DNA from 4 places in the Mesorhizobium sp. WSM4832 genome. Region 1 is predicted to be linked to each of the others. Evidence: predicted binding sites of a transcription regulator. Region 1 holds the regulator's gene; each other region holds the start of a gene.

Region 1 (7,732 bases):
AAAAAAATAGTGATCCAGCGAAACGACGCTGTCAACTGCGATTCTGATGGCTTTTGAGGGGTCTCGGCATTTTTTTCGACGTCCGCAATAAATAATGACATGCGCTTTGGCTTCTGCCACTATCCCTGGCGTGTCAGCGACAGGCCAGGGCATCATCACCGGGCCGCGATGACCCGGGAGGACGTGCGAGACGATGTCGGTCGGAATCCGCCACGACGATTTGCGCCGGCGCAATCGCGCCATGGTGATTTCGGCCGTGCGCCGCGCCGGCCAGCCATCGCGCACGGAGATTGCCGCGACCACCGGGCTCAGCCACTCGACCATTTCGGCGATTTCCGCCGATCTGATCCAGGAGGGGATTCTCACCGAGAGCAAAGCCAACGAGCCGACGGCGTTGAAACGCGGTCGGCCGCAGATCGGCCTGGCGCTGAACCCTGAAGCCGCCGCGGTCCTGACCGTGGTGCTGTCGCTGAACTTCCTGTCGGTCGCCGTGATCGATTATGCCGGCCAGGTGATCGCCGAGGAACAGCAGCGCCTGGACACGCTTGGCATGCCGCGCGACGAGCTGATTGGCGAATGCATGGCAATCGTCCGGCGCCGGCTGCAGGATCCCGACCTCGACCTGGGCAGCGTCGCCCGCATCGCCATGGGCATCCAGGGCATCACCGATTCCCAGGCGCGCGCCATGCTGTGGTCGCCGATCACGCCGCTGACCGACATTCCTTTCGCCGACATGCTCGAGGCGGAGTTCGGCATTCCCGCCACCATGGAGAACGACTGCAACATGATGGCGGTGGCGCTGCAATGGCGCGACCCGGACCGCTATCGCGACAATTTCATCGCCATCCTGCTCTCGCACGGCATCGGCATGGGCCTGGTGCTGAAGGGCGAGCTGTTCACCGGCACGCATTCTTCCGGAGGCGAGTTCGGCCACATGATCCATCGTCCGGGCGGGGCGCTCTGCCGCTGCGGCCGGCGCGGCTGCGTCGAGGCCTATGCCGGCAACTATGCCATCTGGCGCAGCGCCAAGAAGATGAGCGAGGACGCCGAGCCGGTCGACGTCGGCGACGCCGACATGCGGGCGCTTGCCGCAAAGGCGCGCGAGACGGACGGTCCTGAGCGCGAGGCCTATCGCCGCGCCGGCGAGGCGCTGGGCTTCGGCCTTGGCAGCCTGTTCGCGCTGATCGACCCGGCGCCGGTGGCCATGGTGGGCGTCAGCGCGGCGGCTTTCGACCTGATCGAGCCGGCGCTGCGCGAGGCGATCGCCCAGACCGCCGGCGGCCAGCACTCGAAATCGATTTCCTTCGACACCGAGCCGAACGAACTGCCGCTGATCCGCGAAGGCTGCGCCATGCGCGCGCTGACCTTCGTCGACCAGGAGATTTTCGCGCCGGGCGTGCAGGCAAGGACGAGTGCGGGGAAGAACGTGGCCTGAGGATCAGGGTTGAAACTAACTTCATTCTTGACGACCGAATTCCGACCCAATGAGGACCCCGGCCTCCGACAGCCCTGCGCCATTTCCGGACATTGGCCAGCGGCGTTTAATCCCCTTTAGGCCCGTCGTTTCCAATGAGTGTCACGAAGTGTTTTAATACGCTCTGCGCAGTTTGCTCCGCAGTATGTCCAGCCACTGCCCATTGCGCAAAGTGCCCATCAATGCACATGCGTGCGAGCCCGTAGACGAGGGCCCTCGCGGCTATTTGGGTCTCCGAGATATCGTTTGACCGGAGCATGTTTCGTCGCTGCGCCTCCACCATCGACCCTTCTACCAACACACGCACCGCTTCGTTATCGCGACGCAACGACTCCGAACTGTCCCAATCGATAAGACTCCGCGTCGAGATGATCTGGAAATGAGTGGGGTTTCGAATAGCCCAGCGCAAATAGGCGATCCCAACAGCGGCGAAGCGCTCAACCGGGTCGTCCGTAGGTAAGTTCTCGATAGCATTCGTTATCTCCGAGCGGAATCGGCTCATTGCCTGCTCTGCGACAGCCGTCATCAATGCGGTCTTATTAGTGAAATGACGGAAGGGCGCGCCAGGAGAAACGCCCGCCCGCTTTGCGACTTCGCGCACGCTCACATTGTCGGGACCGCCCTCCTCGACAAGTTGAACCGCGGCATCGATCAGGACCTCCCGCAAATTGCCATGGTGGTAACTGGTGCGATGAGGCGTCTTGGCTTTTGGCATTTCGTCCCTCGTTCCATCGAGCTGCATCTCGCCTCTATATCAAGAAACCTCCAAAATGTAATCACTGTTTACAATTCGCGTTTGCGAATGTAAGCAATGATTACCGATGGGATCGGAACAGGCCTGCGGTCTTCGCGGCTGCCAAATGCCCAGACGGAGGACCCGAACATGCTCGCCAGAGACGCCGAAACTCGCCGTTCGCAATCGTTCACATCATCCCAGGACCCAGCCGAAGAACCGCAGCACAAGCAGAATCTCCGGACTGCTCAGCCGAGTGCGGCCGTGTCCGGCGCCACGCTTTATCGGCTTGCCGCCGTCGCCGGGGTGGGAAGTGCGCTCATTCTTTTGGTCAACGCGGCTAAACGCAGTTCGCTGATCTCGACCACCGATCTAACGCAACTCCTCGCGCCGCTCGCCGAGATTTTGGCGCTCGGTCTCGTCGTGGGCTTGTTTCTCGCGTTTGGCAGGCGCACGGGCCTATTCGGCACCATCGCGTTTGTCATCAACTTCATTGCGCTGGCAAGTTTGGAAGGTGTGGAGGTGGTGATCAATCTCGTATTTTCGAAACTTCCGCCGACGATCATCATGGACCTGCGAGCCGGGCCGCTCGGACTGGCTCTAGTCGCCAGTTCGTTGCTTTTCCTGCTTGGAACGCTGGCATTTGCGATCTCTCTTGCCGTTGGACGAGATATGCCGCGCATTCCACTGGCTCTCTACGTCATCGGCGCGGTGCCGATCGCGCTCCGTGCGTTCGTGCCGGAGTGGGCTCTTGACCTGGGCTTAGTGGTTCTTGCGACAGCCATCGCCTGGCTGGCCGGATTGCTGTGGATACGCGCGAGCACCATCGGGGTCGGCGATTCCGTCAAAAGCTGAAGCGCTCCAGGCGGCAAACGTTCGCTGAGAATGTCCGCAACGGGTCGAAAGAGTTGAAGAAGTCCGACGGGTTGTGAAGCAGACGCCGCGGTACCAGAAGGCCCGCCATTGCTGATTGCGCAAAATACAATAGGTTGACAATCAGAGGGGAGCGTAATGACGAGCGGAACGGACGTTCTTGATGCCGCCGTCATCGGTGCCGGTTGGGCGGGGCTAGGCGTCAGTCATGCGCTGAAGCAGCGCGGCTTGCGCCATAGAGTATTTGAGCGAGGTCGCATCGGCGAGACCTGGCGAACCCAGCGCTGGGACTCCTTTCGGATTAACACACCCAACAGCCAAACAGTCATGCCCGGGGATACCTATGTCGGCCCAGATCCCGACGGTGCGATGACAAGCGGCGAGTTTGTCGCGCTGTTGGAGGACTATGCCGGGCGGTATGGCCTTCCGGTGGAAACCGGTACGCCGGTGACCGACCTTGTTGCCAGCGGCGGCCTCTACCGGCTGACCCTTCCGAACGGCTCCCTGTGGGCGAGGAACGTGGTGATCGCCAGCAGCAACCAGAATTGTCCGGCGCGCCCACCTTTCTCTGCTTTGCTGCCGCTCAACATCCGACAGATCGATGCATCGGCCTACCGCAACGCATCCGGTCTCGACCATGGGGCCGTCCTGGTGATCGGCAGCGCCCAGTCGGGCGGCCAAATCGCCGAGGACTTGGTCCAGGCGGGGCGAACCGTATTTCTTGCAAGCAGCCGGGTCGGCCGACTGCCCCGCATGTATCGGGGTCGCCACATCAGTGTCTGGATGGTTCTTTCCGGATTGATAGATGTGACGCGCAGGGAAATGCTTCAGCAGGGACCCATTCCCGGAAGGCCGCTGACAGGAGCGCTCCATACGATCAGCCTGCAGTCCCTCAGCGCGCAAGGCGTTGTCCTTCTGGGCCGGCTCACGGGCGTCGACGCCGGACACCTCTCGTTCAGCGACGAGGCAGAAGCGCATGTCCGCCATGCAGACGAGGGCTCCGCAAGAATTCGAAGCCAGATCGACGAGTATATCGAGCGCAACGGTATCGATGCCCCGCGGGCTGAGCCGGACCCGGCCGAGGTGATTGCCGCGCTGCTGCCCAATCCACCGGTCCGATCAATCGATCTCGACGCCAGGGGGATCACAACGGTGATCTGGTGCACTGGGTTCAGGGGGGATTTCGGGTGGGTGCGCGTTCCCGAGGTGCTCGATGCACACGGCCAACCGTTGCACGAGAACGGGTTCGCAGGCGCTCCCGGCGTGTATTTTGCCGGCCTGCCTTTCGCGATCTCGCGACGGTCGGGCACAATATTGGCAATCGCGGAGGAAGCAGGCCGGTTGGTCGAAGATATCCAGCGTCGTTTAGCAGCTGCCTCTGACGTCCCGATTCAGTGATGCCGACTCGAAGCGAATATCATCCGGAGGCGGCTTCTTCCTCTCGCGAGATTCAGGCTATTAATCGGATCGAAGGGCTCTAAAGCGCGTCGCTGAAACGGATTCAGGCGCGCGCTTTAAGTCTTTGTTTTTATGCATGTCGTTTTGGCAAAACACCGCTGCACACTTTTGCGCGACATGCATTAATCCTCGCGGATCGCGTAGCCCGCCCCGCGGATGGTGCGGATGACGTCCGGCATGCGGCCGTTGTTGACCGCCTTGCGTAGGCGGCCGACATGGACGTCCACGGTGCGCTCGTCGATGTAGATCGTCTCGCCCCAGACATTGTCGAGCAACTGGCTGCGCGAGAACACCCGGCCGGGGTGACGCATCATGAATTCGAGCAGGCGGAACTCGGTCGGGCCGAGCCTGATCTCGCTCTTCTTGCGGTAGACGCGATGCGATTCCCGGTCGAGCACGATGTCGCCGACCTTGAGCACACTGGACAGCACCTCTGGCTTGGCGCGGCGCAGCAGCGCCTTGACGCGCGCCATGAACTCCGGCGTCGAGAACGGCTTGACCAGATAATCGTCGGCGCCGGTGGACAAACCTCGAACCCGATCGCTTTCTTCGCCTCGCGCGGTCAGCATGATGATCGGCAGCCGCTCGGTCTCGGGCCGCATCCTGAGGCGTCGGCAAAGCTCGATGCCGGAAACCGCCGGCACCATCCAGTCGAGCACGAGCAGGTCGGGAACGTTTTCCTGAAGGCGGATTTCGGCCTCGTCGCCGCGGGTCACCACTTCGACCTGGTAACCCTCGGATTCGAGGTTGTAGCGGAGCAGCACTCCTAGCGGCTCCTCGTCCTCCACCACCATGATGCGTGGCGCGATCATTGCCAGTTACCCTTCAGGCCGCCGGCGCCGACATCTCGTCCTGCTTCGGACGATTCGCGGGCAATTGCGTGCCGGTCAGCACATAATAGGCGTTCTCGGCGATGTTGGTCACATGATCGCCGATGCGCTCGAGGTTCTTGGCGCAGAACAGAAGATGCGTGCAAGCGGTGATGTTGCGCGGGTCTTCCATCATGTAGGTCAGGAGCTCGCGGAAGACGGACGTGTATTTGACGTCGATGCGTTCGTCGTCGTTGCGAAGCTTGGCCAGCGCCGTGGCGTCGCCCACCGTGTATTCCTGGATCACGGCCTGGACCTGGATCAGCACCAGCTGCGCCATGGAATCGATCGAATGCGTGAGATCGCGTGGCGCGGCGCTGACGCCCACCGAACCGACGCGCTTGGCGATGTTCTTGGCGAGATCGCCGATGCGTTCGAGGTCGCCCGCCATGCGGATCGAGCCGACCACATGGCGAAGATCGTCCGCCATCGGCTGGCGCTTGGCGATCAGCGTGATGGCGCGGTCGTCAAGTTCGCGCTGGCGCGCGTCCATGATGGCGTCGTCGGAGACGACGCGCTGCGCCAGCGCATTGTCGGTCTCGAGCAGGGCCCTGGCCGATGCGCCGACCATGGAGGCCGCAAGGTCGCCCATGTCGTTGATAAGCCGGCTGATCTGCCTCAGATCCTCGTCGAAGGAAGCGACGGTATGTTCGGCCATGATGATGTCCTCGTATGAACTCAGCCGAAGCGGCCGGTGATGTAGTCCTGCGTGCGCTTCTCGCGGGGCGAGGTGAAGATCTTCTCGGTCCGGTCGAACTCCACCAGCTCGCCGAGATACATGAACGCCGTCTGCCGCGACACACGTGCCGCCTGCTGCATGTTGTGGGTGACGATGACGATCGTGTAGTCGGCCTGCAGCTCGTCGATCAGTTCCTCGATCTTGGCGGTCGACAGCGGATCGAGCGCCGAGGCCGGCTCGTCGAGCAGGATGACCTCGGGCTTCACCGCCACGGTGCGGGCGATGCACAGACGCTGCTGCTGGCCGCCGGAGAGGCTGAGGCCGCTGGCGTTCAGCTTGTCCTTGACCTCGTTCCACAACGCCGCGCGCTTCAGCGCCTGCTCGACGCGGCTGTCCATCTCGGCCTTGCCGATCTTCTCGTAGAGCCTGACGCCGAAGGCGATGTTCTCGTAGATCGACATCGGGAACGGCGTCGGTTTCTGGAACACCATGCCGATCTTGGTGCGCAGCAGGTTGAGGTCCTGCGAGCGGTCGAGGATGTTCTTGCCGTCAAGCAGCACCTGCCCTTCCGCGCTCTGCTTCGGGTAGAGTTCGTAGATGCGGTTGAGCACGCGCAGCAGCGTCGACTTCCCGCAGCCCGACGGCCCGATGAAGGCGGTCACGCTGCGCTCGGGCAGGGACAGGTTGATGTCCTTCAGCGCCTTCGACTGACCATAGTAGAAGTTGAGGTTCTTGACCTCGATCTTGGCCTTCTCGACGGTCGTGTCGGGTGCGTTCAGGTCGGTGGACAACATCGGTTTCATCTGTCCTCTCTGCGTCCGGTCAGGCTGCGGGCGATGACGCTCAGGCCGAGAACCGTCAGGGTGATTATGAGTGCGCCCGTCCAGGCCAGCTGCTGCCATTCCTCGTAGGGGCTGAGAGCGAACTGGAAGATGGTCACCGGCAGGCTGGCCATCGGGGCATTGAGATTGCTCGACCAGAACTGGTTGTTGAGCGCGGTGAAGAGAAGCGGCGCCGTCTCGCCGGAAATACGGGCGATCGCCAAAAGGATGCCGGTGACGATACCGGACAGGGCCGCGCGATAGGCGACGGAGCGGATCACCACCCAGCGCGGCGCGCCGATGGCGGCGCCCGCTTCGCGCAGTGCGTTGGGCACAAGGTTGAGCATGTCCTCGGTGGTGCGCACCACGACGGGGATCACCAGGATGGACAGCGCTACGGCGCCGGCAATCGCCGAGAAGTGCCCCATCGGCCGCACCAGCAGCTCATAGACGAACAGGCCGATGATGATCGAGGGGGCCGACAACAGGATGTCGTTGATGAAGCGCACCACCGTGGTGAGCTTCGAGAAGCGACCATACTCGGCCATGTAGGTGCCGGCCAGCACGCCGATCGGCGTGCCGACGACGATGCCGATGATGGTCATCACGATGCTGCCGTAGATGGCGTTGAGCAGGCCGCCGGCATCGCCGGGCGGCGGTGTCATTTGCGTGAACACCGACAGCGACAACCCCGAGAGTCCTTTGTAGAGCAGGGCGCCGAGGATCAGCGCCAGCCAGGCGAGGCCGATGCCGGCGGCGATGACGCAAAGCGTCATCATCACGCCGTTCTTTCGCTTGCGGCTGTTGTGGAGTGCAAGGGACGTC
Region 2 (7,732 bases), on a different contig from region 1:
ACGCCCTCGATGCCTTTGACCTTCTCGATCTCGGCCTTCGCCACTTGCTTGAGGAAGCTCATCGCACTGTCGGCCGATATTTCGTAATGGTGCATGACGCCGAGCGGGTAGTTGGTCATCTCCATATGCAGCCTGGCGAGGTTTCGCCAGGTGCCGCCGACGGCGTAGAAGACCCTGCCCTGCCCACCCTTGAGCAGCTTTGCCCGCGCCAGCTCCTGGCGCGCGATCTTCTGCGCCTGGGCGAGCGAGTTCCTGGCCATGTCCTGCAGGCGCAGGCCGCCGAGCGGCAGCGTGATGCCGTCGCCAATCGCTTCGCCATTGATGTCGACCAGTTCGAGGCTGCCGCCGCCAAGGTCGCCGGCGATGCCGTTGGCCGGGTGGAAGCCGGAAATGACGCCGAGCGCCGAATAATGCGCCTCCTGCCGTCCGGACAGCACCCGGATCTCGGTCTTCAGCACATCCTCGGCGCGGTGGATGAAGTCCGGGCCGTTGATCGCCTCGCGCGCGGCCGCGGTGGCCAGCACATACATGTGCTCGGCTCCGGCTTGATCCGAAAGCGCGCGAAAACGGCGGAACTCCTCCATCGAGCGCGTCACCGCTTCGGGGTCGAGCTTGCCCGTCGAAACGATGCCGCGGCCAAGGCCGGCCAGCATCTTTTCGTTGAACAGCAGCGTCGGCGAGCGCGCCAGCCCTTCATAGACGACGAGGCGGATCGAGTTCGACCCGATGTCGATGATCGACAGCGGCCGCCGGTCCTGAAGCCGGCCCTGGGAAACTGAAATCACGCGGCGGCGTTCTTCTTGCGGCGCTTGAACTGAGCAATGCGCCTGGGAGCATGCGATTTCAGCGCGTCGCCCCGTCCGGAAAGGCTCGGATTGGTCATGAAATATTCCTGCGCGTTGAACGGTTCCTCGCCCTCTTCCAGCACAACGCGCCGGGAGGTGCCGTCAGCCAATACGTCGAAACTTTGCTGGTTGTCCATGATGTTGCCCAGCATGATCTGGCCAAGCACCTGTTCATGCACAGTTGGATTGGTGATCGGCACCAGGGTCTCGACGCGGCGGTCGAGATTGCGCGGCATCATATCGGCCGACGAGATGTAGACGATCGCCTCGTCCGACGGCAGGCCGTGGCCGTTGCCGAAGCAGAAGATGCGGCTGTGCTCGAGGAAACGGCCGACGATCGACTTCACCCGGATGTTCTCCGACAGGCCCGGCACCTGCGGCCTCAGGCAGCAGATGCCGCGCACGACGAGGTCGATCTCGACGCCGGCGCGGCTGGCGTCGTAGAGCGCATCGATGATGATCGGGTCGACCAGCGCGTTCATCTTCATCCAGATGCGCGCCGGCCGTCCTTCGTGCGCATGGACGACTTCCTCGGCGATGTGCTTCAGGATGCGCTCGCGCAGCGTGAAGGGCGACACGGCAAGACGCATCTCCTCGGCCGGTTCGGCATAGCCGGTGATGAAGTTGAAGAGCTGCGCAACATCGCGCGCGATCGTCCGGTCGGTGGTGAAGAAGGACAGGTCGGTGTAGATGCGGGCGGTGACCGGGTGGTAGTTGCCGGTGCCGAGATGGACGTAATTGCGCAGCCGGCCGTCCTCGCGGCGCACCACCAGCGACATCTTGGCATGGGTCTTCAACTCCAGGAAACCGAACACGACCTGGACGCCGGCGCGTTCGAGGTCGCGCGCCCAGCGGATGTTGGCCTCCTCGTCGAAACGCGCCTTGAGCTCGACCAGCGCCGTCACCGACTTGCCGGCCTCGGCGGCGTCGATCAGCGCGCGCACGATCGGGCTGTCGTTCGAGGTGCGGTAAAGCGTCTGCTTGATCGCCACCACTTCGGAATCGGCCGCCGCCTGGCGCAGGAACTGCACCACCACGTCGAAGGATTCGTAAGGGTGGTGGACGACGATGTCCTTTTCGCGAATGGCGGCCAGGCAATCGCCGCCATGCTCGCGGATGCGTTCGGGGAAACGCGGATTGTAGGGCGTGAATTTCAGGTCGTCGCGCGGAATGGCGACGATCTCGGAGATCTGATTGAGCGCCAGCGGGCCGGTCAAGACGCTGATGCGGCTCGACGAGACGCCGAGCTCGCCGGCGACGAAATCGCGCAGCGCGGCCGGCATCAGCGTGTCGAATTCGATGCGGATCACGGAGCCGCGACGGCGGCGCTTCAGCGCCGTCTCGAACAGGCGCACGAGGTCTTCCGACTCCTCTTCCACCTCGATATCGCTGTCGCGGATGATGCGGAACGTGCCGGAGCCCTTGACCTCATAGCCGGGGAAAAGCTTGCCTATGTAGATGCCGACCACCTCCTCCAGCGGGATGAAGCGGACGTGGTGTTTGCGGTCGGGCAGACGGATGAAGCGCCTGAGCGCCACCGGCAGGCGCAAGAGCGCGCTCATCTCCTCGCCATTCTTGCGGTGGCGCAATTGCAGCGCGATCGAAAAGCCAAGATTGGGGATGAAGGGGAACGGATGCGCCGGGTCGATCGACAGCGGCGTCAGCACCGGGAAAACCTGTTCCTGGAAATGGTCTTCCAGCCAGTTCTTCTCGTCCTTGGTGAGCGCATCGCGGGTTATGCTCTCGATGCCTTCCTTGTTCAGCAATGCCATGAGCGCCGATAGGCTCTTCTGCTGGTCTTCCTGCAGGCGCTCGACCTCGCGCAGCAACTGCTCGAGCTGCTGCTCGGGCGTGCGGCCGTCGGGGCTCTTCAGCGCGATGCCTTCGCGCACCTGGCCGGCAAGGCCGGCGACGCGGACCATGAAGAATTCATCGAGATTGGCCGCCGAAATCGACAGGAAGCGGACGCGTTCGAGCAGCGGATGATGCTCGTTCAGCGATTCCTCCAGCACACGGCGGTTGAATTGCAGCCAGGAGAATTCGCGGTTGACGAAACGGTCGGGATTGCCGCCGTCCGGGCTTGCCGCCTCGACGGTGATGAACTCGCTCTGCACCGGCTTCAGTTCGTTCATGGTTTCCTTGCCCGCAGTCGTCTCTTTTGCCGCGCCATACGCTGCCGGACGCGTAATAGACGCTCTAACACGCTTTCATGACGCATGATCCGTCACGGAATCGCTCCGACACCGGCCTCATGCGCTTAACCGGCTCAACTTATCCTCTGCCAGCCTTTTGCGACAGTTTGATTTCATCGATCTTGCAAACCGGCCTTTTATGATCCAGATGCAGACTGGTCACTGGCCGAACTCAATTGGAGACGACGATGGCAGGCGGTAGCATTCCCCATTTCCAGAACGATGCCGGCCATCCGGTTATCGAGATCGGCGTCAAGGAATTCATGTGCACCGGCGCCAACCCGCCTTTCGACCATCCGCATGTGTTCCTCGACATGGGCGACGACAACGAAAAGGTCTGCCCCTACTGCTCGACGCTTTATCGCTATTCGCCGTCGTTGAAGGCGACGGAAACGCAGCCGCCCGGCTGCCTCTATGTCGACCAGGCCGCCTGAGCTTTTTCCCCGATCATGACTGAAACACGGTCCCGGCAGGTTGTTATCGCCGGGGCTGGCATCGCCGGGCTGACGGCAGCGCTCGCCTTTTCGGCGCGCGGCTTCCCGGTAAAGCTGTTCGAGCAGGCCAATCAGCTCGAAGCGGCCGGCTCCGGTCTCCAGCTTTCCCCCAATGCGACCCGCATCCTGCGCCGGCTCGGTGTGCTCGACCGCCTGCTGCCCAACGCGGTCCGCCCGGAAGCGGTGGTGCTGAAGGACGCGAGAAGCCTGCGCGAGCTGGCGCGCGTGCCGCTTGGAGCGTCCGGTGAAAGTCGTTGGCGCGCGCCCTATCTGGTGGCGCATCGCGCCGACCTGCAGGCGGCGCTGATGGCTGCGGCGGCGGAACGGCCCGGTATCGAGCTTGTCACCGGCGCGCGGGTGACCCGCATCGCCGTCGACCCGCAAAGTGTAACCGCGACGGTCGAGACCGACGGCGAAGCCACTGAGGTCGCAGGCGGCCTGCTGGTCGGAGCGGACGGCGTGTGGTCCTCGGTTCGCGCCGAGCTTGCCCGGACGGTCGGCTTTGCGACAAGCCGCTTCTCCGGCGAACTCGCCTGGCGCGCGACGATCCCGGCGCAAAGTGCCGCCGGCCAGGCGTTTGCGCAAATCGCCGACGCCGACTGCGTCACCACCTTCCTGCATCCCGGTTTCCATATGGTTGCCTATCCGGTGAGCAAGGGCAGCGCCTTCAACCTGGCAGCCTTCACCAAGGGCGAGCGCATCGCCGAAGGCTGGTCCGGCCATGCCGACGCCGCCATTCTTGCAAGCGCCATGCGCGGCACGGCGGCAACGCTGTCGAGACTGGTGGCGCTCGCCGGTCCGTGGACGGCGTTTCCGATCCACACCGTCGAGCAACGGCGCTGGACGATGCCGGAAGGCATCGCGCTGATCGGCGACGCCGCGCATGCCATGACGCCGTTCGCGGCGCAGGGCGCGGCCATGGGGATTGAGGACGCCTCGACGCTCGCCAATTTGGTCGCCGACTCCCCCGGCGATCCGGCCCAGGGTCTTGCCATCTGGGAAAATCTTCGACGACCGCGCGTCGAAAGGGTGCTGAAGCGCGGCGCGCTCAATCGGCTGGCATGGCACGCATGGGGGCCTGTGGCGATCGCGCGCAACCTGGTGCTGACGACGCGACCGGCGGAGAAGCTCGCGGCGGATCTGGACTGGCTCTATGGATGGGAGGAGCGGAAGGTTGCGAGGCGCTGAGAGTTTGGGATAGACGCCAGTCAACTGGTTACGCCGGCGGGACAGCGCCCCCCTCTGTCCTGCCGGACATCTCCCCCACTTGGGGGGAGATTAGCAGCTTTGGCGCCGCGCTTAACCCTGCAACGTTGGAGATTGGCGAAAGCCGGCGTGACATCCGATCTCCACCCTTGTGGGGGAGATGTCCGGCAGGACAGAGGGGGGCGCGACGGAACGAGGCGTTCGCGAATTCTGAGAGCGCGACCGCTAATCATACAACCACATCGACCACCATAGCGAAACCGGCACCGGGTTCCACCAGCCGGTACGGAGGCCGGCGGTGCGCAGTGCCGCCGCCGTCCAGGTGTTGCAGCCGACCAACGCGTTGAAATGGCCGTTGGCCTCGTAGAAGCGGTCGTAGGTTGAGTAGCCTGCATTGTCGATGGCAACCGGGCCGTTCGCGCCGTTCTGGAAGCTCGCCGCGATATAATCGAGCAGCGCCGAAAAATGCGCCTCGTCGATGTCGAAATCTGCGACATCCGGATGCGGTTCCATTATCGCGCCGGCGATATCGACATGTATCACCGAGGCGTCCAGCGTCAGCGCCTTCATCACCGGCACCGCTTTCAATTGCGACCAGGTCGGCGTCTCCAGATAGAAGGCTCGGCCGCCCCAGCCGAAGACGATGTAGCGCGCCTGCGGCGCATCGGTCGGCAGGCCGGCACCGGTGAGGAAGGCAAAGCGCCGGCGCACGCCGTCGTCGAGGGGGATGGCGATGTCGGTTTGGATCGCGTTCTTCAGCACAAGGATGCGCCGCGTGCCCTCGGCGCCCGCGGCGGCAGGCAGGAGCGGGCGCGGCACCAGCGTGCCGAGCACGGCAGCCAGCAACGCAACGGCAACCAGCCAAGCCAGGAAGCGCAAGAGTTTTTTCATCGCCATGCGGCGGTTCCGTCGCGTTGCAATCGGTCGATCATTAGTCGATAGCCCAAATGCAAAAAAGCCCGGCCGCGACGGCCGGGCTTTCGAAATCGATATGGCGCCCGCTCAGTGCAGGATCTGCGACAGGAAGAGCTTCGTGCGCTCATGGCGCGGATGGTCGAAGAACTCGGCCGGCGTGTTCTGCTCGACGATCTGGCCCTGATCCATGAAGATCACCCGGTTGGCGACCTTGCGGGCAAAGCCCATCTCGTGGGTGACGCAGAGCATGGTCATGCCCTCTTCCGCCAGCCCAACCATCGTCTCCAACACTTCCTTGATCATTTCGGGATCGAGCGCCGAGGTCGGCTCGTCGAACAGCATGATGCGCGGGTTCATGCATAGTGAGCGCGCGATCGCGACGCGCTGCTGCTGACCGCCGGAGAGCTGGCCGGGGTACTTGTTGGCCTGCTCCGGGATCTTGACGCGCGTGAGGAAATGCATGGCGATTTCCTCGGCCTGCTTCTTCGGCATCTTGCGCACCCAGATCGGCGCCAGGGTGCAGTTTTCCAGAATGGTGAGGTGCGGGAACAGGTTGAAGTGCTGGAACACCATGCCGACCTCGCGGCGCACCTCGTCGATCTTCTTCAGATCGTTGGTGAGTTCCTTGCCGTCGACAATGATCTTGCCCTTCTGGTGCTCTTCCAACCGGTTGATGCAGCGGATCATGGTCGACTTGCCGGAGCCGGACGGACCGCAGATGACGATGCGTTCGCCGCGCATCACCTTGAGGTTGATGTCCTTCAAGACGTGGAACTCGCCATACCATTTGTGCATGCCGACGATGTCGATGGCGACATCGGTGGTCGAGATATGCATCTTCTTGGCATCGACCTTGATTTCTTCCGCGCTGACGGCGTTTTCGGTGGCCATGGCCAAATTCCCCTTTATCGTTGCATTTGATGCATGTCGTTACCCCAAACCGCTACACTTTGGGCGACACGCATCAGCGATTGTAGCCGGTGTCGAGCCGGCGTTCGGTGTACATTGAATAGCGCGACATGCCGAAGCAGAACAGCCAGAACACGAAGGCGGCGAAGATCAGGCCTGATCTGGCCGTCTGTGGCGTCGCCCAGTTGGCGTCGGCAAAGTTTTGCTTCACCACGCCGAGCAGATCGAACATCGAGATGATGAGGACTAGACTGGTGTCCTTGAACATGCCGATGAAGGTGTTGACGATGCCGGGGATAACCAGCTTCAGCGCCTGCGGCAGCACGATCAGGCTCATCTTCTGCCAATAGCCGAGACCGAGCGAGTCGGCCCCCTCATACTGTCCCTTCGGAATCGCCTGCAGCCCGCCGCGCACCACTTCGGCCATGTAGGCGGCGGCAAACAGCGACACGCCGATCAACGCCCGCAGATACTTGTCGAAGGTGACGCCTGCGGGAAGGAACAGCGGCAGCATGACGCTGGCGAAGAACAGCACAGTGATCAACGGAATGCCGCGGACCGTCTCGATGAAGACGATGCAAAGCCATTTGATGATCGGCATCTTCGAGCGCCGGCCAAGCGCCAGCACGATGCCCGTGGGCAACGAGACGGCGATGCCGACGAAGGAGAGGCTGAGCGTGACCAGGAGCCCGCCCCAGCGCGAGGTCTCCACAACCGGCAAGCCGAACACACCGCCGAGCAGCAGGAAGAAGGCGACGATCGGCAGCACGACGAACAGCAGGATCGCGTTCAACCCCTTGCGCGGCACGCGCGGGATCAGCATCGGCACCAACAGCGCCACGAACAGGATGGCGACCAGGATCGGTCGCCAGCGCTCTTCGATCGGATAGGTGCCGAACATGAACTGGCCGAACTTGGCGTTGACGAAGGCCCAGCAGGCGCCGGTCCAGCCCTCGGGCTGGATGCCGCCTTGCGCGGCGGTGGTGCACACCGTGCGGTCCGGCCCGGTCCACTGAGCGTTTATGAAGGCCCAGTTGACAACCTGCGGCACGATCCAGGCAACAATGGCAATGCCGAGGACGGTGAGGATGATATCCCCGACGGAGCCGACCAGGTTCTTGCGCACCCAGGCATAGACGCCGCGTTCGCTGAGCGGGGCCGGCTGGGCCAG
Region 3 (7,732 bases), on a different contig from region 1:
CGCGCGCAAGGCTCAGCCCTGGCGCGCCTTGTAGCGCGGAGCGGTCTTGTTGATGATGTAGATGCGTCCCTTGCGGCGAACCAGCTGGTTGTCGCGGTGACGCGCCTTGAGCGCCTTGAGCGAATTCTTGATCTTCATCGTCTTGCCTGTTCGGTCAGGGCCCATCCCGGGCCGAATTTTTAAAGGCGCGCCCGAAAAAGCGCGCCTTTGAACTTGCGTGGCTCATAAACGAGGAGGCTTGCCCCTGTCAACCACGTGCGCATGCCCGAATGCCACAAGTTGAGCCGCTCATCAAATATCCGCCATCCCGGCGGCGCGGCATTGCGCGACTCATAGGCGGCTGGGATGGTGAGGCAACGCCAAGCGACCGGGGGTCTCCATGCGCCGTCTCTTTCTGTCCGCCTGCCTTGTCTTTCTGGCAACCGCCCCGGCCGCCCGGGCCGAGGGCTGCGACCGTGGTGACGACAGCCAGTCGATGATGAACATCTGCGCCGATGCCGACCGCCAGGCGGCCGATGCCAAGCTCAATGCCGCCTACAAGGACTTTGTCAGCCGCAAAGACCAGGCCTCGAACAAGCTCTTACAGACGGCACAGCGCGCCTGGATCGCTTTCCGCGACGCCGAATGCGCTTATTCGACCGCCGACAGCCAGGGCGGCTCCATCCATCCGATGGAGGTGTCGCAGTGCCTGACGGAACTCACCAACGCGCGCATCAAGCAGCTGACCTCCGATGCGAACTGCAAGTCAAGCGATCCGGCCTGCGCCAGCCCGGACGGGGACGAAGACCAGGATTTTCAATAGCCTGCGGGTTTAAAGCGGTTGATGTATGTCGTTATCCCAAACCGATGCGCATTTTTGGGCGACATGCATCAGCTTCGCCGGCGAATCCGCGTGAAATGGCCCATCTTGCGGCCGGGGCGCGTTTCGGCCTTGCCGTAGAGATGCAGCATCAGGTCGGGTTCGGCGAGCAGCGCCGGCACTTTCAGCATGTCGTCGCCGATAAGGTTTTCCATCACGCAATCGGAATGACGGGCAGGCGAGCCCAGCGGCAGGCCGGCGACGGCGCGGATATGCTGCTCGAACTGCGAGACGACGCAGGCAGCTTCCGTCCAGTGGCCGGAATTGTGCACGCGCGGCGCCAGCTCGTTGGCCACAAGCGAGCCGTCGGCAAGAACGAAGAACTCGACGCCGATGACGCCGACATAGTCGAGCGCGGTCAATATCTTCGCGGCTGCCGTCTGCGCCGCCGCGGCTGTTTCCAGCCTGATCCCGGCCGGCAAGGTGGAACTGCTCAGGATGCCCTCGCGATGGATATTCTCGGCCGGATCGTAGGCGGCAATTGCGCCGTCCGGCCCACGCGCGGCGATCACCGAAATCTCGCGCTCGAAAGCTACGAGCGATTCCAGGATCAGCGGCACATTGCCCATCGCCTCGCATATGCCGGCGAAGCCAGCCGTCTCCATGTTGCGGAAGACGCGCTGGCCCTTGCCGTCATAGCCCATGCGGCGGGTTTTCAGGACGCCGCTGCCGTTGAACTTCTTCAGCGCTTCGGTCAACTGATCGTCATTGTCGACCGGACAGAATTCCGCCGTCGGGATGCCGATGCCGTTGAGGAAGCTTTTCTCGGCGACGCGATCCTGCGCGACTTCGAGCGCGCGTGCCGGCGGATAGACCGGAACCGTTGCCGCCAGCGTTTGCGCCGCGGCGACCGGGACATTCTCGAATTCGTAGGTGACGACGGCGCTGGCGGCGGCGAGTTCGGCGAGGGCCGCCGGATCGTCATAGGCGGCGACGATCTGCCGGTTGGCGACCTGGGCCGCCGGGCAGTCGGCCTGGGGCTCTAGTACGACGATGCGGTAGCCGAGGCGCGCCGCGGCAATCGCCAGCATGCGGCCGAGCTGGCCGCCGCCGATGATGCCGATGGTTGAACCCGGCGCCAGGCTCACGGCGTGTCCGTCGGCTCGGTGGCGACCTTGGCGGTCTGCGCCGAGCGCCAGGCGTCGAGCCGCGCGGCGAGCTTGTCGTCGTTGAGCGCCAGCACCGCGGCGGCGAGAAGTGCTGCGTTGGCCGCACCCGCCTTGCCGATGGCTAAAGTGCCGACCGGGATGCCGGCCGGCATCTGCACGATGGAAAGCAACGAGTCCTGGCCCGATAGCGCCTTGGATTCGACCGGAACACCGAAAACGGGCAGCGGCGTCATCGCCGCCGTCATGCCGGGCAAATGCGCCGCCCCACCGGCGCCGGCGATAATCACCTTGAAACCGGCGGCCTTGGCGCCCTTGGCGAATTCATAGAGCCGGTCGGGCGTGCGGTGCGCGGAGACGATCAGCCTTTTGTGCGGGATGCCCAGCGCCTCCAGCGTTTCCGCCGCCTGGCGCATCGTCGCCCAGTCGGACTGGCTGCCCATGATGATGGCGACGTCGGCACGCTGATCGGTCAAGGGTTCGCTCCCCGGCGGCAAAGGCGCGCCTTAGCGGAATTCGCTCCTAGCCGCAAGGATTGTCGCGGCTGCGTCCCTTCGCTGTCAGGACGGTCCGCAGCCTCCTGGCCGCGGCCCGTTCAGGCAATGATGTCGGGGATGATACGGTCTTCCAGCGCCATCAGCCGGTCTTTCAGCAGCAGTTTCTTCTTCTTCATACGCTGGATCTGAAGCGGGTCGCAGCCCATGGCGATCATCGCGTTGATGGCGGCGTCGAAATCGGCGTGTTCTTGTTTGAGCCGGGAATATTCGAGGCGTATTTCAGCCTGTTCCTGTTCGGACATTATCTACCGTCTGCGTATGCATCGCCCAATCGGGCTGTTTGGGCGGGACCGGTCAGGTTGTCTGTTGGTGACCGGCGGGCAGCCCTTACCACATTTCACTTTGTCGTGGAATGCTACCACGTGGCATTCGACATCGAGATCGGTTGGTGGCAAACTGTCATTGTGCCGTCACAGTCTCAACCTGCGGTGGACGCGCCTGCGACGGCTGCAATCGAGGAAACCATGAAAGGGAGAACCAATCATGTCTCTTGCATCCCATCTTGATGAGTTGCAGCGGAAACACGGTGACATCGAGCGCGAGCTCACCGATGCGATGAACCATCCTTCGGTGGACGATCTCGAAATCGTGAATCTCAAGCGACGCAAGCTGGCAATCAAGGACGAGATTGAAAAGCTGAAGGGAAGTCCGACGACACACTGAAGCTCCTCTCAGGCACCCGTCACCGCAACCCGCCGCGGTGAAACCTCCCGGTGGCAGGAAATGCCGCCGGCTCGGTGTCCATACCGAATTTGCTGGCTGTTTGGTCGCGTGATCTCGTGGCCGGGCGTCTGTTTTTGAACTCTCCGGCCAGTGGTCACGGGCAGGCGATTGCGAATTCCCATTGCCGCTGCCATTGACAAGCCATCTTTGCTCCGCCACCTCATGCCCGGACCTTGCAGATAAAAGGCGGCCGGCATGACCGGATATTTCTCTTCTCCCTTCCCGCGCCGGCCATCTGTCGGCGTTTCGGTTGGCGGCGTCATGGTCGGCGGCGGGGCGCCGGTCGTCGTGCAATCGATGACCAATACCGATACAGCCGATGTCGACCAGACCGTCGCCCAGGTCGCGGCGCTGCATCGTGCCGGTTCCGAGATCGTGCGCATCACCGTCGACCGTGACGAGAGCGCCGCGGCGGTGCCGCGCATCCATGAGAGGCTGGCGCGGCTCGGCGTCGACGTGCCGCTGGTCGGCGACTTCCACTATATCGGCCACAAGCTGCTCGCCGATCACCCGGCCTGCGCCGAAGCGCTGGCGAAATACCGCATCAATCCCGGCAATGTCGGCTTCAAGGACAAGAAGGACCGCCAGTTCGCCGCGATCGTCGAGATGGCGATCAGATATGACAAGCCGGTGCGCATCGGCGTCAACTGGGGCTCGCTCGACCAGGAGCTGCTGACCCGGCTGATGGACGAGAACCAGGCCCAGGGTTTCCCGCTCACCGCGCAGGAAGTCATGCGCGAGGCGATCGTGCAGTCGGCGATCCTGTCGGCCGAGATGGCGGAAGAGATCGGGCTTGGCCGCGACAAGATCATCCTGTCGGCCAAGGTCAGCGGCGTGCAGGACCTTGTCGCCGTCTATACCGAGCTTGCGACGCGCTCCAACCACGCGCTGCATCTCGGCCTGACCGAAGCCGGCATGGGCACCAAGGGCATCGTCGCTTCGTCCGCCGCCATGGGCATCCTCCTGCAGCAAGGCATCGGCGACACGATCCGCATCTCGCTGACGCCGGAGCCGAATGGCGACCGCACCCGCGAGGTGCAGGTGTCGCAGGAACTGTTGCAGACCATGGGCTTCCGGCAGTTCGTGCCGATCGTCGCTGCCTGCCCCGGCTGCGGGCGCACGACATCCACCGTGTTCCAGGAACTCGCCCAGAGCATCCAGGCCGACATCCGCAAGAACATGCCGGTGTGGCGCGAAAAATATCCCGGCGTCGAGAACCTCAAGGTTGCGGTGATGGGCTGCATCGTCAACGGCCCCGGAGAATCCAAGCACGCCGATATCGGCATATCGCTGCCAGGCACCGGCGAGACGCCGACGGCGCCTGTCTTCATCGACGGCAAGAAGGCGGCGACGCTGCGCGGCCCGTCGATCGCGCAGGATTTCGAGAAGATGGTCGGCGACTATATCGAGCAGCGATACGGGCACGGCAAAGCCGCGGCCGAGTAGGCCGATGCACCGCTTGCTCGGGGCCGTACTGATCCTGACTTGCGTGCTGCTTCCGACCGGTCAGGCATTCGCCGATCCGCCGCAGTCGCGGTCGGCCGCAAAACGGCTGATCAACCGCGTCTGCGACCTGATCGAGACCCAGGCCCAGCAGAACGGCCTACCCAGGGATTTCTTCGCCCGGCTGATCTGGAAGGAGAGCCGCTTCGATCCGAACGCGGTGAGCCCGGTCGGCGCTGAAGGCATCGCGCAATTCATGCCGGGCACCGCCAAGATGCGCGGCCTGGCCAACTCCTTCGACATCGAGCAGGCCATTCCCGCGTCGGCGAGGTATCTTGCCGAGATGAAGACAAGCTACGGCAATCTCGGCCTCGCGGCAGCGGCCTATAATGCCGGCGAGAACCGGGTGTCGCGCTGGCTAGCCTCCGGCGGCTTCCTGCCGATGGAGACGGAAAGCTATGTCTTCGACGTCATGGGCGAGCCCGTCGACAAGTTCTCGGACACTGCCTATGCCGGCACGGTGCAGCCGCTCGATCCCAAGATGACCTTCGCCGTCGCCTGCCGCAAGCTGCCGGTGATCATGTCGCGGACCGTCGCCATGGCCTCGATCAACGTCAAGCCGTGGGGCGTCCAGGTCGCGGGCAATTTCCGCCGTTCGGCGGCAATCGGCCAATGGTTGAGGGTCAGGGGCCGGTTCCCGGCCCTGCTCGCCAGCCATGACCCGGTGGTCAGCCGGGTGCGCACGCCGATCGGGCGGCGCGGCATCTATGCGGTCAGGATCGGCGCCAACTCGCGCACGGAGGCCAACGGAATCTGCGACAAGCTGCAAAGCGTCGGCGGCGCCTGCGTGGTGCTGCGCAACCGGTGAGGTTCAAGGGCGTCAAGACCAGAGGCATCAAGACAGGGTCGCCAAGACATGACAGCGAAAATCGTCCTGCTCAACGGCGTCGGAAGTGCCGGCAAAAGCTCGGTCGCCAGGGCTTTGCAGGCAATGACCGCCGAGCCGTATCTGCATGTCGAGATGGACGCCTTTTTGGAGATGCTGCCGGAGGCGTTGCAGGAAGATTTGCCGGGCTTCGCCTACAAGACCAGTTGGCAGGACGGCAAACCATCCGTAGCCATCGAGGCAGGGCCGGTCGGCAGGCGAGCCATGCAAGGCATGCGGCACGCCATCGCGGCGATGGCGCGCCAAGGCAACAACCTCATCGTCGACGATGTGATGGTTGAGGGGGAAATGGCGGAGTACAGGGCTTTGCTCTGCGATTTCGAGCTCCATTGCGTCGGCCTGTTCGCGCCGCTCGATGTGCTCGAAGTCCGCGAAAAGGAGCGTGCAGACCGATTGCCGGGACTTGCACGCTGGCAGTTCGAGCGCGTGCACAGGGGTATTCGTTACGATTTCGAAGTCGACACCAGCCGCCGACCGAATGCGCCCGTCGCATCCAGCAGAGATTCAAATTGTAGCGACCGGCATTTTTCACGACGGCTCGAGCTTTCCGGGTCGCCAGCAACGCCGATAGCCAATTGCTAATGCTGTGGCGAGAAACCACTTGTCAGGACGGTGCCGGTTAAATCTTAATGCGCTTTGCCATAAGTAAGAGCGGGCTCAGTATTTCCGGGGCGTATTTTTATCCGCGATCTTATAAGGGGGTAGCATCATGCCGGAGGGGAATTTCCTTAAAAAAGTTATCGGCGAGCTAGAAACGCCGCGCACCAAGCGGCCATTCGGCTCCGGCTGGCTGTCCGGCTCGATCGCGCTGCTTGCCGGCATCACCAGCCTGTTGATGGTCGTCGTGTTGCGCTATCCGATGCTGACGTCGATGCCGGACCTGGCTCCGATCCACCAGATGCTGTTCTTCAAGCCGGTCCTCTATTTCGTGCTCATCTCCGGTTACGTCCTGGCCATCCTGAGCATGATGCTGCGCAGGGAAAAGACGCTCGGCGCGGCGGCAATGGTCACCGTGCTGCTGGCCTCGCTCATCGGCATGCTGCCGGCGCGTCATGAGCTGCGGATCGAGGGGGTGTTCTTCGGTCTCGATTTCTTCATCCTGAACGCCCTGTTCATGGGTGTGCTGTTCGTTCCGCTCGAACGCATTTTCGCCCGCAACAAGGCCCAGACGGTGTTCCGCGACGAATGGCGCGAAGACCTGTTCTACTATCTGGTCTCGTCGCTGCTGGTGCAGATCTTGACCTACCTGACGCTGGCGCCATCCAATTTCGTCAATGCGCAAGACGGTCTCGGTTCGGTTCGCGCCTGGGTTCACGAGCTGCCCTGGCTCGTACAGTTGCTGGCTGTGATGTTCCTGACCGATCTCGCCCAATATTGGGTACACCGGGCATTCCATCGCATTCCCTTCCTGTGGAATTTCCATGCCGTGCACCATTCGGCCAAGTCGATGGACTGGATTGCCGGCGCGCGGATGCATTTCCTGGAAATCATCGTGCTGCGCAGCCTGACCGCCACGCCGATGTTCGTGCTCGGCTTCGATGAATCGGCGATCCAGACCTATATTCTGATCGTCTACGTCTATTCGTCCTTCATCCATTCCAACATCGGAACCAGCTTCGGCCCGGTTGAAAAAGTGCTGGTGTCGCCGCGCTTCCATCATTGGCATCACGGTCTCGAGAAGGAGGCCATCGACGTCAACTTCGCCATCCATTTCCCGCTGCTCGACCGGCTGTTCGGCACCTATCATCTGCCTGAGGGGCGCTGGCCGAAGGGCTACGGCATTCACGGCCATCCAGTGCCGAAAGGATATTGGCGGCAATTCCTCTACCCGTTCAGGCGCGGTTGAATTTCGAAAAGAGATGTTCAGAGACGTCGGCGGGACAGCGCCCCCCTCTGTCCTGCCGGACATCTCCCCCACAAGGGGGGAGATTGGCCGTCACGTTTGCTTTCGCCGATCTCCAACGGACCGGGCGAGGCGCCGAAACTGCTGATCTCCCCCCAAGTGGGGGAGATGCCCGGCAGGGCAGGGGGGGCGCGAAGGAACTCGGCGACGGCCGCCAGACGCTACCTGACGCTCAAGCCGTCTTCACCGCCACCG
Region 4 (7,732 bases), on a different contig from region 1:
TGTGTGTAGGGGGGAACGGCGTAAATCCGCTTTTCACGGCCCGCGCCGAAAAGCTGAATGGCTGGATTGTTTGCTATCTTCGGGTTGTCAAATTTGGGAATAGGTGAAGGCGACATCAAATATCGCCCGTTTGTCATAACTGGATAGCTGTTGGTCGTCGCAATATGGCCAAAGCGCGCGATATCTTCGTAAAGCTCGACACTCATCAGACCGTATTCTGCATAAGCATGCATCTTACGGGTTTCGGAGTCCCTCGGTTCCAGCCGGCGCAACGGTTCGGGCGACGGCACTTGGTAGACGATAATTTGCCCCTCCTTGAGAGGCGTTTCGGGCACCCGATGACGCGTCTGAATGATTGTGGCAGCTTCGGTTATTTCGGTCGTAGCGATGCCGGCCACACGCCTGAAAAATCGCCGGATGGAGACAGCATTGGTTGCGTCGTCCGCGCCCTGGTCAATCACCTTCAACGTGTCGTTTGGTCCAATGACACTGGCTGTCACTTGAATGCCGCCGGTCCCCCATCCGTAGGCCAGCGGCATTTCGCGGCTGCCAAACGGAACCTGAAGGCCTGGAACGGCCATGGACTTCAAAATGCATCGTCGGATCATCCTTTTGGACTGTTCGTCCAGATACGCAAAATTGTAGGGTTGACGGAAGCTGCGGCCGGCTGCGTTGCCATGATGTGCCGTCATTCCGCGGCCTCCTTGCTCGAGCGGCGGCGGCGGTTATGCTCCTCCCGCAACTGTCTTATGAATTGCAGGTCGCCCTGGAAATCGACATAGTGAGGCAAAGTGAGATGCGAGACGAAACCGGCCGCCTCGAGATTGTCGGTATGGGACAGAACGAACTCTTCATCCTGAACAGGGTATTTTGCTTCCTCGCCGTATTCGCGACAACGCAACGATCGGTCAACGATTGCCATTGCCATCGCCTTGCGCTCACTCTTTCCAAATGAGAGGCCATATCCGCGGGTGAAGCGCGCAGGCTCATCTTCCGAGCCCCCGAAGAAATCCAGCATCTGGCATTCCGTGACGATGATGTCGCCAATAGAAACAGAAAAGCCCAATTCCTCGGGTAGGATTTCTATTGTGACGTCCCCAACCCTTGTTTCCCCTACGTAGGGATGGGCAGCGCCATAGCCACGCAGCGCTGAATAGGCCAAACCCACGACAAATCCCTCATCGCCACGGGCGAGATTTTGCAAGCGCTGATCGCGACCGGCGGGTATGTCAAGAGGATCTCGGGTAAGATCGAAAACCGGTGACTGGTCGGGTTCCGGCAACTCGGCTTCAATCAGGTCTTCGTCGGAAATGCTGTCGAAGGCACGCGGAAAAGTTGGATCCAGCGGATCATCCGCGACCTTCGCTTTCGGCTTGTCGCCGTCAACAATATCGAGGTGATCAAAATCAAGCAGTCTATGTGTGTACTCATAGGTCGAACCGAGTATCTGCCCTCCGGGAATGTCCTTGAAGGTTGCTGAGACACGTCGCTGAATGGCCATCCGGGCTGTGTCGAGCGCGTTTGACACTGCCAAGCGCGGTAGAGTCGTGCGAAACGCCCGGAGAAGGAAGATCGCCTCAACGGCGTCGCCTTGGGCTTGTTTCAATGCCAATGCCGCAAGCTCTCTATCGTAGACAGAGCCCTCACACATCACTCGGTCGACAGCGAGACCGAACTGCTCGGCAATCTGGCGAACCGTAAGTTCGGGAACTGCTGGGTCTCCCCGCCGATCCTCCGCAACCAAACCATGTGAGTTGAGGATAGCCTCCTCCCCACCTTTTACGGCAACATAAGCCATCTAGATCTCTCCGGATATGCTGCGAGGAAGAGCGATAATTGCATTTCCGGAGGTAAAGAGAACATCGACTCCACTCGGATAAAGCTCATGATTGAGCTCCCAGTCCTCCCAAAACCAAGATGCAAGCCCATCAACGTCCACCGAAACTTCGCGCTGGATGCCCGGTCCACGCCACCGAACGGGGGGACCGCCGTTTAAAGATGGCACTTGGACAACAATCGTCGTCGAGGCCTGAGGCTCCAATTCTGTTCCGGGATTGAACTCAGCCAAGCGCGGCATCGTCATCGGATTGGCCACAATGGCAAATGTCGACCTTTCAACGCTGTCCACAAACGGCACCCCGCAGTGAAACCCAAGGTACTTGCGAACCGAAGGTAGATTCGACCGGGAATCGAGCCAGACCGGTGTTTCGAAATCCGCAAGCGTGAGGCAGACGGCGGCGGTCGCCGGATCAAGGGGACCGACTGCCGCGGTGGCAGACACCAGCGTTTGCGGCCTGCCGACATATGCATACGCATCTAACACGCGGCGGAATGTGTCCTGGCTGTCGAAGACAGGATTTGCGAATCCGGGCTCAAGCCCGGCAGTATCCAAAACGCTGATCATTCCGGACTCATGCCTCGAGCCATTGCGAAAAAGCGGACCTTGGTCGAAGCCGCTTTGCGGCTTTTAATCTCACGGCGGGCGGATTGCGCGATTCCAAATTCGGTAACGAACCGAAGTACACCGCTCGCACCGTCATCTGTTCCTTGCAACATCGCATCGAAAACTGCCGCCAGTTCTGCATGACGTTGGTCGCGCCCGAGGACGAAGGCGAAGCCCGTCATGCCATCGGCCAAGCTAACGGCACATCGGGTCATCGTGACTTCACCAAGGTTGAATAGGGCCCCCGTACCCCCGGCGCGTGCGCGCACAAGCACGAGGCCGGTTTCCGGTCGGCGAAGCCAATCAAATTGCGGCTGGATGGCCAGGTTGTCCCAGGCCCGCTCAAGTTCATCGCACCGGGCTCGCGCGAGAACCGCCATCCATCGTTGCCGCTTTTCAACTTCAATCCGCACCGGTGTTCGCCGCTTCGTTTACAGGCCCGGCTCAGGACCGGGCTCATCAGGGTTTTCGCGCTGAATGCCTAGATGTCTAGGTATCTTGGATAGGCTTAGTTCCTTTTTGCAACGATTTAATGACAGGGCACGAGCCTATCAAAATATTACTGCGATCCGACTGGCAGAGGGCGGCCTGATCCGCCATGAGAGGTGGTCTCGGCGAATAAGCGAATAAGCTACCGTGTTCACGCGACTCTTCGTGCTTATTCGTTCGTTTCAATAAGATATTCGTACCGGTCGCTTCGTATGACGCTGAAAGCATATTTGATCGGTAACCCATCCGGGGTTACGTCGACATTGGTCTCAAAAAGTACCGGACTGGACGAAGATATTCGCAGTATCTGAGCTTCTTGCGGGCTCGGTCTTCGGGCCGTGATCCGTGTCCATTTCCGCTTATATTCCGCGATGCCGCAGCGCTTCAAGGCGGCAGTGGGAGAGTTCATTCCCTGGAATGCGGTGGCGAGGCCAGGAACGCGCGCTGCCGGATAGTAGCTCGTTCCGGTCGCCAAAGGCCAATCATTGATGAACGAGGTCGACCTGACCTCGGTAACCAGTGCTGAGGGAGCGAGGTTCAAATGACTTGCAATATCAGGTTCGACAGAAGTTTCGTTGATCGACAGTATCTCCCGCTTCACGGACTTGTTCTGACCAAGGAGCTTATAAGTGAACCTGGGATCGCTGTTCAGTTTGTGTGAAACGAAATCATCAGCAACAAAGGTTCCGACACCATGCTGGACGCGCAAGGTGCCTTCGGATTCCAAAGCCTTGATGGCATTGCGCACGGTATGCCGATTGACGCCAAATCGGTCTGCCAAGACAAAATCGCCAGGCAGGCGGCCATCCTGGAAGACGCCCGCATCGATATCATTAAGTAGAGCGGAGCGAACCAGTTCCCAACGCTTCATTGATCACCATTTTCTTTGTCGATTCGAATCAATATCGTCTCCTGGAGCGATATAGCTGCTCATTGTGTATTATCGGAAAAGCGGGCAATCGGAAAATGTATCGCTGGGCAGTCCAAGGACACATGAAAGCGTCGGAGTTAAGCGCGTCGCTTCAGCCCCTTCCGCAACCACATTTGGAACAGCCGGTCCGGAAATAATGCAGATACGATCATCCGCAGTAGAGCCAGGTCGAAAACCGTGGGTAGATTTGTATTTCGGGCAGCCGACCGGTTGGTCTGCCGGATGGTTTGCCGGGGTCTCTTCGAAATCACATTCTGGCGGCGCCGTGAAAGTGGCAATTCTGTTGCGGAGTTCAATTGGCAGATGATCGCCATTCCAGACCTCTGCGCCATACTGGACCAATTTCTTGGTTACCTCTTGGCGGTCCATATCGCTTTCAACCAATACGTGCAGCGTCGCACCTTCGGACTGCCACACCTTTCCAGGAATGATCAGGTCGGGCAAGATTGATGTTTTGATGTTACGGTGGCCATGATCGCTGACGATCGCAATCGTGTAATCATCACGCCGACCTGCCCGCCGCAGACTATCCAAACAACGACCAACGAGAGAATCCGCGAAAGCGATCGCGAAATGAGCTTCGTCGCTCCCATAGCCGAAGTCATGCTGGAAGGCGTCCGTGGCATTGATCTCCGTAATGAGAAGATCAGGTGCCTCTTCTGACTCGAGCAGGCTGGCGGCCGCGGCGATCGTAAGCTGGTCACCGATGAGCGTCCTCGTAATGCTGGATAGGCCGTCCGGCCCGCTGAATTCAGGTACATAAGAGGGCAGCGGGATGGTCTCCAGTCGGCCGCGTGGATCCTTTATCTTGAGCAGTGACGGCATACTCCCATCGCTGGGGATCTTGATGAAGCCCGGGCCACGCAGCCAGTAAGGTGGAATATAGATGGACGTATCTTCCGGCTTGATGAGGGCGTGCCCGATGCAAGCCACGTCGAGGCCGGCACGCGAGGCAAGAGTCGCAATCGTCGGAACGAGGAGGTGTTCAGCTTCAGCTGCAACAAATGCGCCGTCACTCAGGATGCGATTGCCAAAGATACCATGAATCTCGGCTCCGACACCTGTGAGTATGGAAGCCCGACCCGGCATGGAGGTCCCTGGTACCGCAGAGCGCATGCGGCGGACGAGATATCCATCGGTTGCCAGTGAGGATAAATTTGGCAGACGGTTGGCGTGTTCTTGGAAATAGTCGGCGCTCACGCCATCGACCATTATGAGAAGAAGTTTTCGATGCGTCATTGCATTCTCGCCCACTCAAAGAGAGATTAACGTTTTATACATGCTGCCCAATGGCCTGCGCTGACTTCCCGAAGATCTGGCGTGACCTTAGCACATTCTGCGCTGGCAATTGAGCATCTTGTTCTAAAGACGCAGCCTGATGGAGGTGTAACAGCGTTCGGAACTTCGCCTTGCAGAACTACCAGCGCTCGGCGAAGACTTGGATGGGGAACGGGAAGCGCTGAAACTAGGGCTTCGGTATAAGGATGAGCGGGCGCATCTCGAAATATTTTGGCCGGTGCGATTTCAACGACCTTTCCGAGATACATTACGATTACCCTGTCTGCTATATGGCTAACCACTCGCAGGTCATGCGAGATGAACAGGATCGTAAGAGCATGCCTTTCCTTCAGATCGAGAAGTAGATTGACGATCTGAGCCTGGACTGAAACATCAAGCGCCGATACGGGCTCATCGGCGACGACGAAATCCGGCTCGGTGGCCAGGGCCCTGGCGATGGCAATCCTTTGGCGTTGGCCCCCACTAAAAGCGTGAGGGTGACGCGAGCCGTGTGCCGGGGATATTCCGACTTGAGATAAGAGTTCGGCGATCCGACTGAGCCGCGCCTGCGTTGTCAGATGAGCATTGTGGATTGACAGCGGGTCACCAACAATTTCCGCCACAGTCATGCGCGGGTTGAGGCTGCTATACGGGTCCTGAAACACCATCTGCATTTGCCGCCGAAAAGAATACATCTCTTTGGACGACAGATCTGTCAGATCGGTCCCTTTAAATCGGATCCGACCGGAACTCGGCGTGACAAGACGCAGCAAGCTCCGACCCAATGTCGTCTTGCCTGAGCCGGATTCGCCGACCACGCCCACGATTTCGCCACGAGCAATGGAAAACGATATTCCGTCGACGGCTTTTATGGATTGTTTCAGCCTGAACGGTGAGATGTTGCGGAGTGGCAGATGGACGCGAAGGCTGTCAACTTCAAGCAAAGGCTTGCCACCATAGGTGATCGGGACTGCACCGGTTTCGGGCGTTTCAATCTCGCTAATATGAGCATTCATAGGACAGCCTCCGGCTCCCCAGCGGCCTCCACGATTTGACGCCAATGCATGCAACGCACGCTGTGCCCGCGGACTGTTTCGAGGTCCGGTGGGCGGTAGGCGCAATCAGCGGCTGCATGGCAGCATCGGGGGCGAAAGGAGCAGCCACTTGACAGGTTTGCGAGGTCCGGAGGATCGCCGGGCACGGCAGAAAGCCGCCGGGAAGATCCGTCTCCGGAGTGGAGGCCCGGCCGCGCTTTTAGTAGACCGCGAGTGTAGGGCATCCACGGATCGTCGAATATCTGCATGACATCGCCTTCTTCGACAATTCGGCCGGCGTACATCACCAGAACCCGGTCAGCGATCTCGGCGACGACGCTGAGGTCATGCGTGATGAACAGCAGTGCCATGCCGGTGTCCGCCTGCAACTCGTGAAGGAGGCCGAGAATTTGCGATTGAACTGTCGCGTCGAGCGCTGTGGTCGGTTCATCGGCGATGAGTAACTTAGGGCGACACGAGAGTGCGATCGCGATCATCGCTCTTTGTCGCATGCCACCGGACAGCTGGTGCGGGTAATCGTCCAGGCGGCGTTGAGCGTCGGGAATACCGACGCGATCAAGCATTGCCTTTGCTTGCCGGCGCGCCTCACGAGCACTGCACTGTTTGTGGGTTCGAAGAACCTCCGCGATCTGCTCGCCTATGGTGTAGACGGGATTAAGCGCCGCCGCGGGTTCTTGAAATATCATGGCGATTTCGTTGCCCAAGATCGTGCGTTGACGTCGTTGAGAAACCCGGAGAAGGTCCTCCCCTCGATAGAGGACCTTCCCCGCAACTACGCGCCCCATCGACTTTGGGACAAGGTTCAGGATAGAAAAGGCAGTTGCCGATTTGCCCGATCCGGATTCTCCGACAAGGCACACAGTACTCCCTTGCTGAACCGAGAACGACACATCTTCGACTGCTCTGACAGTGCGACCTTGGGAGTAAAAATAGGTGCGTAGTTTTTCGACGCGGAGAAGCTCACTCTGTTTCATCCAAGACTTACCTGGTTGCTGGGATGTCTAGCTTTTCACTTCGTGAAGTGAATGCTGTCGGGGCGAAAATCCAATGTGTATTCAGTGTTAGGGAGCCACTGAATACCTGATCGGACCCCGTAGAATTCCGGTGCGCGGTACAAATACGTGCCCGGAGCTTCCTCCTCAAAGAGGTCGATCATCTTCTGGTAGATGTCGTGACGACGTCCCCTGTCGAGTGTCGTCTCGCCCTCTTCGGCCAGTTCGTCGAAGCGCGTCTCGTCTTTCCAAAGATCCTTCGACCAAGTCATGTAGAGGGTGACTGCAGGATCCGTTGGCACGACCCAGTCAGAGCTGTTTCGTGCGGTAAGTACCGGATTGTCCTTGGCGAGTTGGGTCCATCCTTCATCGACGCGGACACTGGCATTTACGCCAATCGCCTTCCACATCTGCACGACGGCTTCCGCAACAGCAACGCCATTGGTGTAGTACACTGGGTGCGTCACGTAAAAGATCGGCTGCCCTTTGTACGATGATTCCTTAAGCAGCTGACGAGCTCGATCCGGGTCGAACGGCGGAGTCG

Evidence for each region. Region 1 encodes PhoB, which activates phosphate uptake and scavenging genes when phosphate is short. Its sites were predicted from a motif close to TGTCATNNANCTGTCAT; they were not measured.
Region 2: the regulator PhoB is predicted to act here: its motif matches at 3,137-3,153, upstream of AC0L2L_RS15535 (RNA degradosome polyphosphate kinase).
Region 3: the regulator PhoB is predicted to act here: its motif matches at 2,920-2,936, upstream of AC0L2L_RS30785 (YdcH family protein).
Region 4: the regulator PhoB is predicted to act here: its motif matches at 2,965-2,981, upstream of phnG (phosphonate C-P lyase system protein PhnG).

Annotation. Positions count from the first base shown of each region.
Region 1 covers NZ_JBVVQH010000008.1:14,432-22,163, reverse strand. The annotation lists gene AC0L2L_RS13145 (ROK family protein) at 194-1,435, shown strand; gene AC0L2L_RS13140 (TetR/AcrR family transcriptional regulator) at 1,542-2,189, opposite strand; gene AC0L2L_RS13135 (hypothetical protein) at 2,358-3,062, shown strand; gene AC0L2L_RS13130 (flavin-containing monooxygenase) at 3,219-4,478, shown strand; gene phoB (phosphate regulon transcriptional regulator PhoB) at 4,661-5,350, opposite strand; gene phoU (phosphate signaling complex protein PhoU) at 5,364-6,065, opposite strand; gene pstB (phosphate ABC transporter ATP-binding protein PstB) at 6,086-6,889, opposite strand; gene pstA (phosphate ABC transporter permease PstA) at 6,886-7,732, opposite strand, start outside.
Region 2 covers NZ_JBVVQH010000009.1:225,368-233,099, reverse strand. The annotation lists gene ppx (exopolyphosphatase) at 1-785, opposite strand, end outside; gene AC0L2L_RS15535 (RNA degradosome polyphosphate kinase) at 782-2,977, opposite strand; gene AC0L2L_RS15530 (zinc-finger domain-containing protein) at 3,226-3,471, shown strand; gene AC0L2L_RS15525 (FAD-dependent monooxygenase) at 3,487-4,719, shown strand; gene AC0L2L_RS15520 (TIGR02117 family protein) at 4,963-5,628, opposite strand; gene AC0L2L_RS15515 (amino acid ABC transporter ATP-binding protein) at 5,740-6,543, opposite strand; gene AC0L2L_RS15510 (amino acid ABC transporter permease) at 6,617-7,732, opposite strand, start outside.
Region 3 covers NZ_JBVVQH010000030.1:10,239-17,970, forward strand. The annotation lists gene ykgO (type B 50S ribosomal protein L36) at 13-138, opposite strand; gene AC0L2L_RS30765 (lysozyme inhibitor LprI family protein) at 380-802, shown strand; gene AC0L2L_RS30770 (5-(carboxyamino)imidazole ribonucleotide synthase) at 871-1,947, opposite strand; gene purE (5-(carboxyamino)imidazole ribonucleotide mutase) at 1,944-2,441, opposite strand; gene AC0L2L_RS30780 (YdcH family protein) at 2,561-2,764, opposite strand; gene AC0L2L_RS30785 (YdcH family protein) at 3,006-3,185, shown strand; gene ispG (flavodoxin-dependent (E)-4-hydroxy-3-methylbut-2-enyl-diphosphate synthase) at 3,441-4,691, shown strand; gene AC0L2L_RS30795 (transglycosylase SLT domain-containing protein) at 4,696-5,556, shown strand; gene AC0L2L_RS30800 (chloramphenicol phosphotransferase CPT family protein) at 5,605-6,216, shown strand; gene AC0L2L_RS30805 (sterol desaturase family protein) at 6,344-7,480, shown strand; gene AC0L2L_RS30810 (response regulator) at 7,710-7,732, opposite strand, start outside.
Region 4 covers NZ_JBVVQH010000020.1:46,221-53,952, forward strand. The annotation lists gene AC0L2L_RS25025 (alpha-D-ribose 1-methylphosphonate 5-phosphate C-P-lyase PhnJ) at 1-692, opposite strand, end outside; gene AC0L2L_RS25030 (carbon-phosphorus lyase complex subunit) at 689-1,798, opposite strand; gene phnH (phosphonate C-P lyase system protein PhnH) at 1,799-2,404, opposite strand; gene phnG (phosphonate C-P lyase system protein PhnG) at 2,401-2,856, opposite strand; gene phnF (phosphonate metabolism transcriptional regulator PhnF) at 3,102-3,803, opposite strand; gene AC0L2L_RS25050 (alkaline phosphatase family protein) at 3,873-5,102, opposite strand; gene AC0L2L_RS25055 (ABC transporter ATP-binding protein) at 5,129-6,157, opposite strand; gene AC0L2L_RS25060 (ABC transporter ATP-binding protein) at 6,154-7,170, opposite strand; gene AC0L2L_RS25065 (ABC transporter substrate-binding protein) at 7,206-7,732, opposite strand, start outside.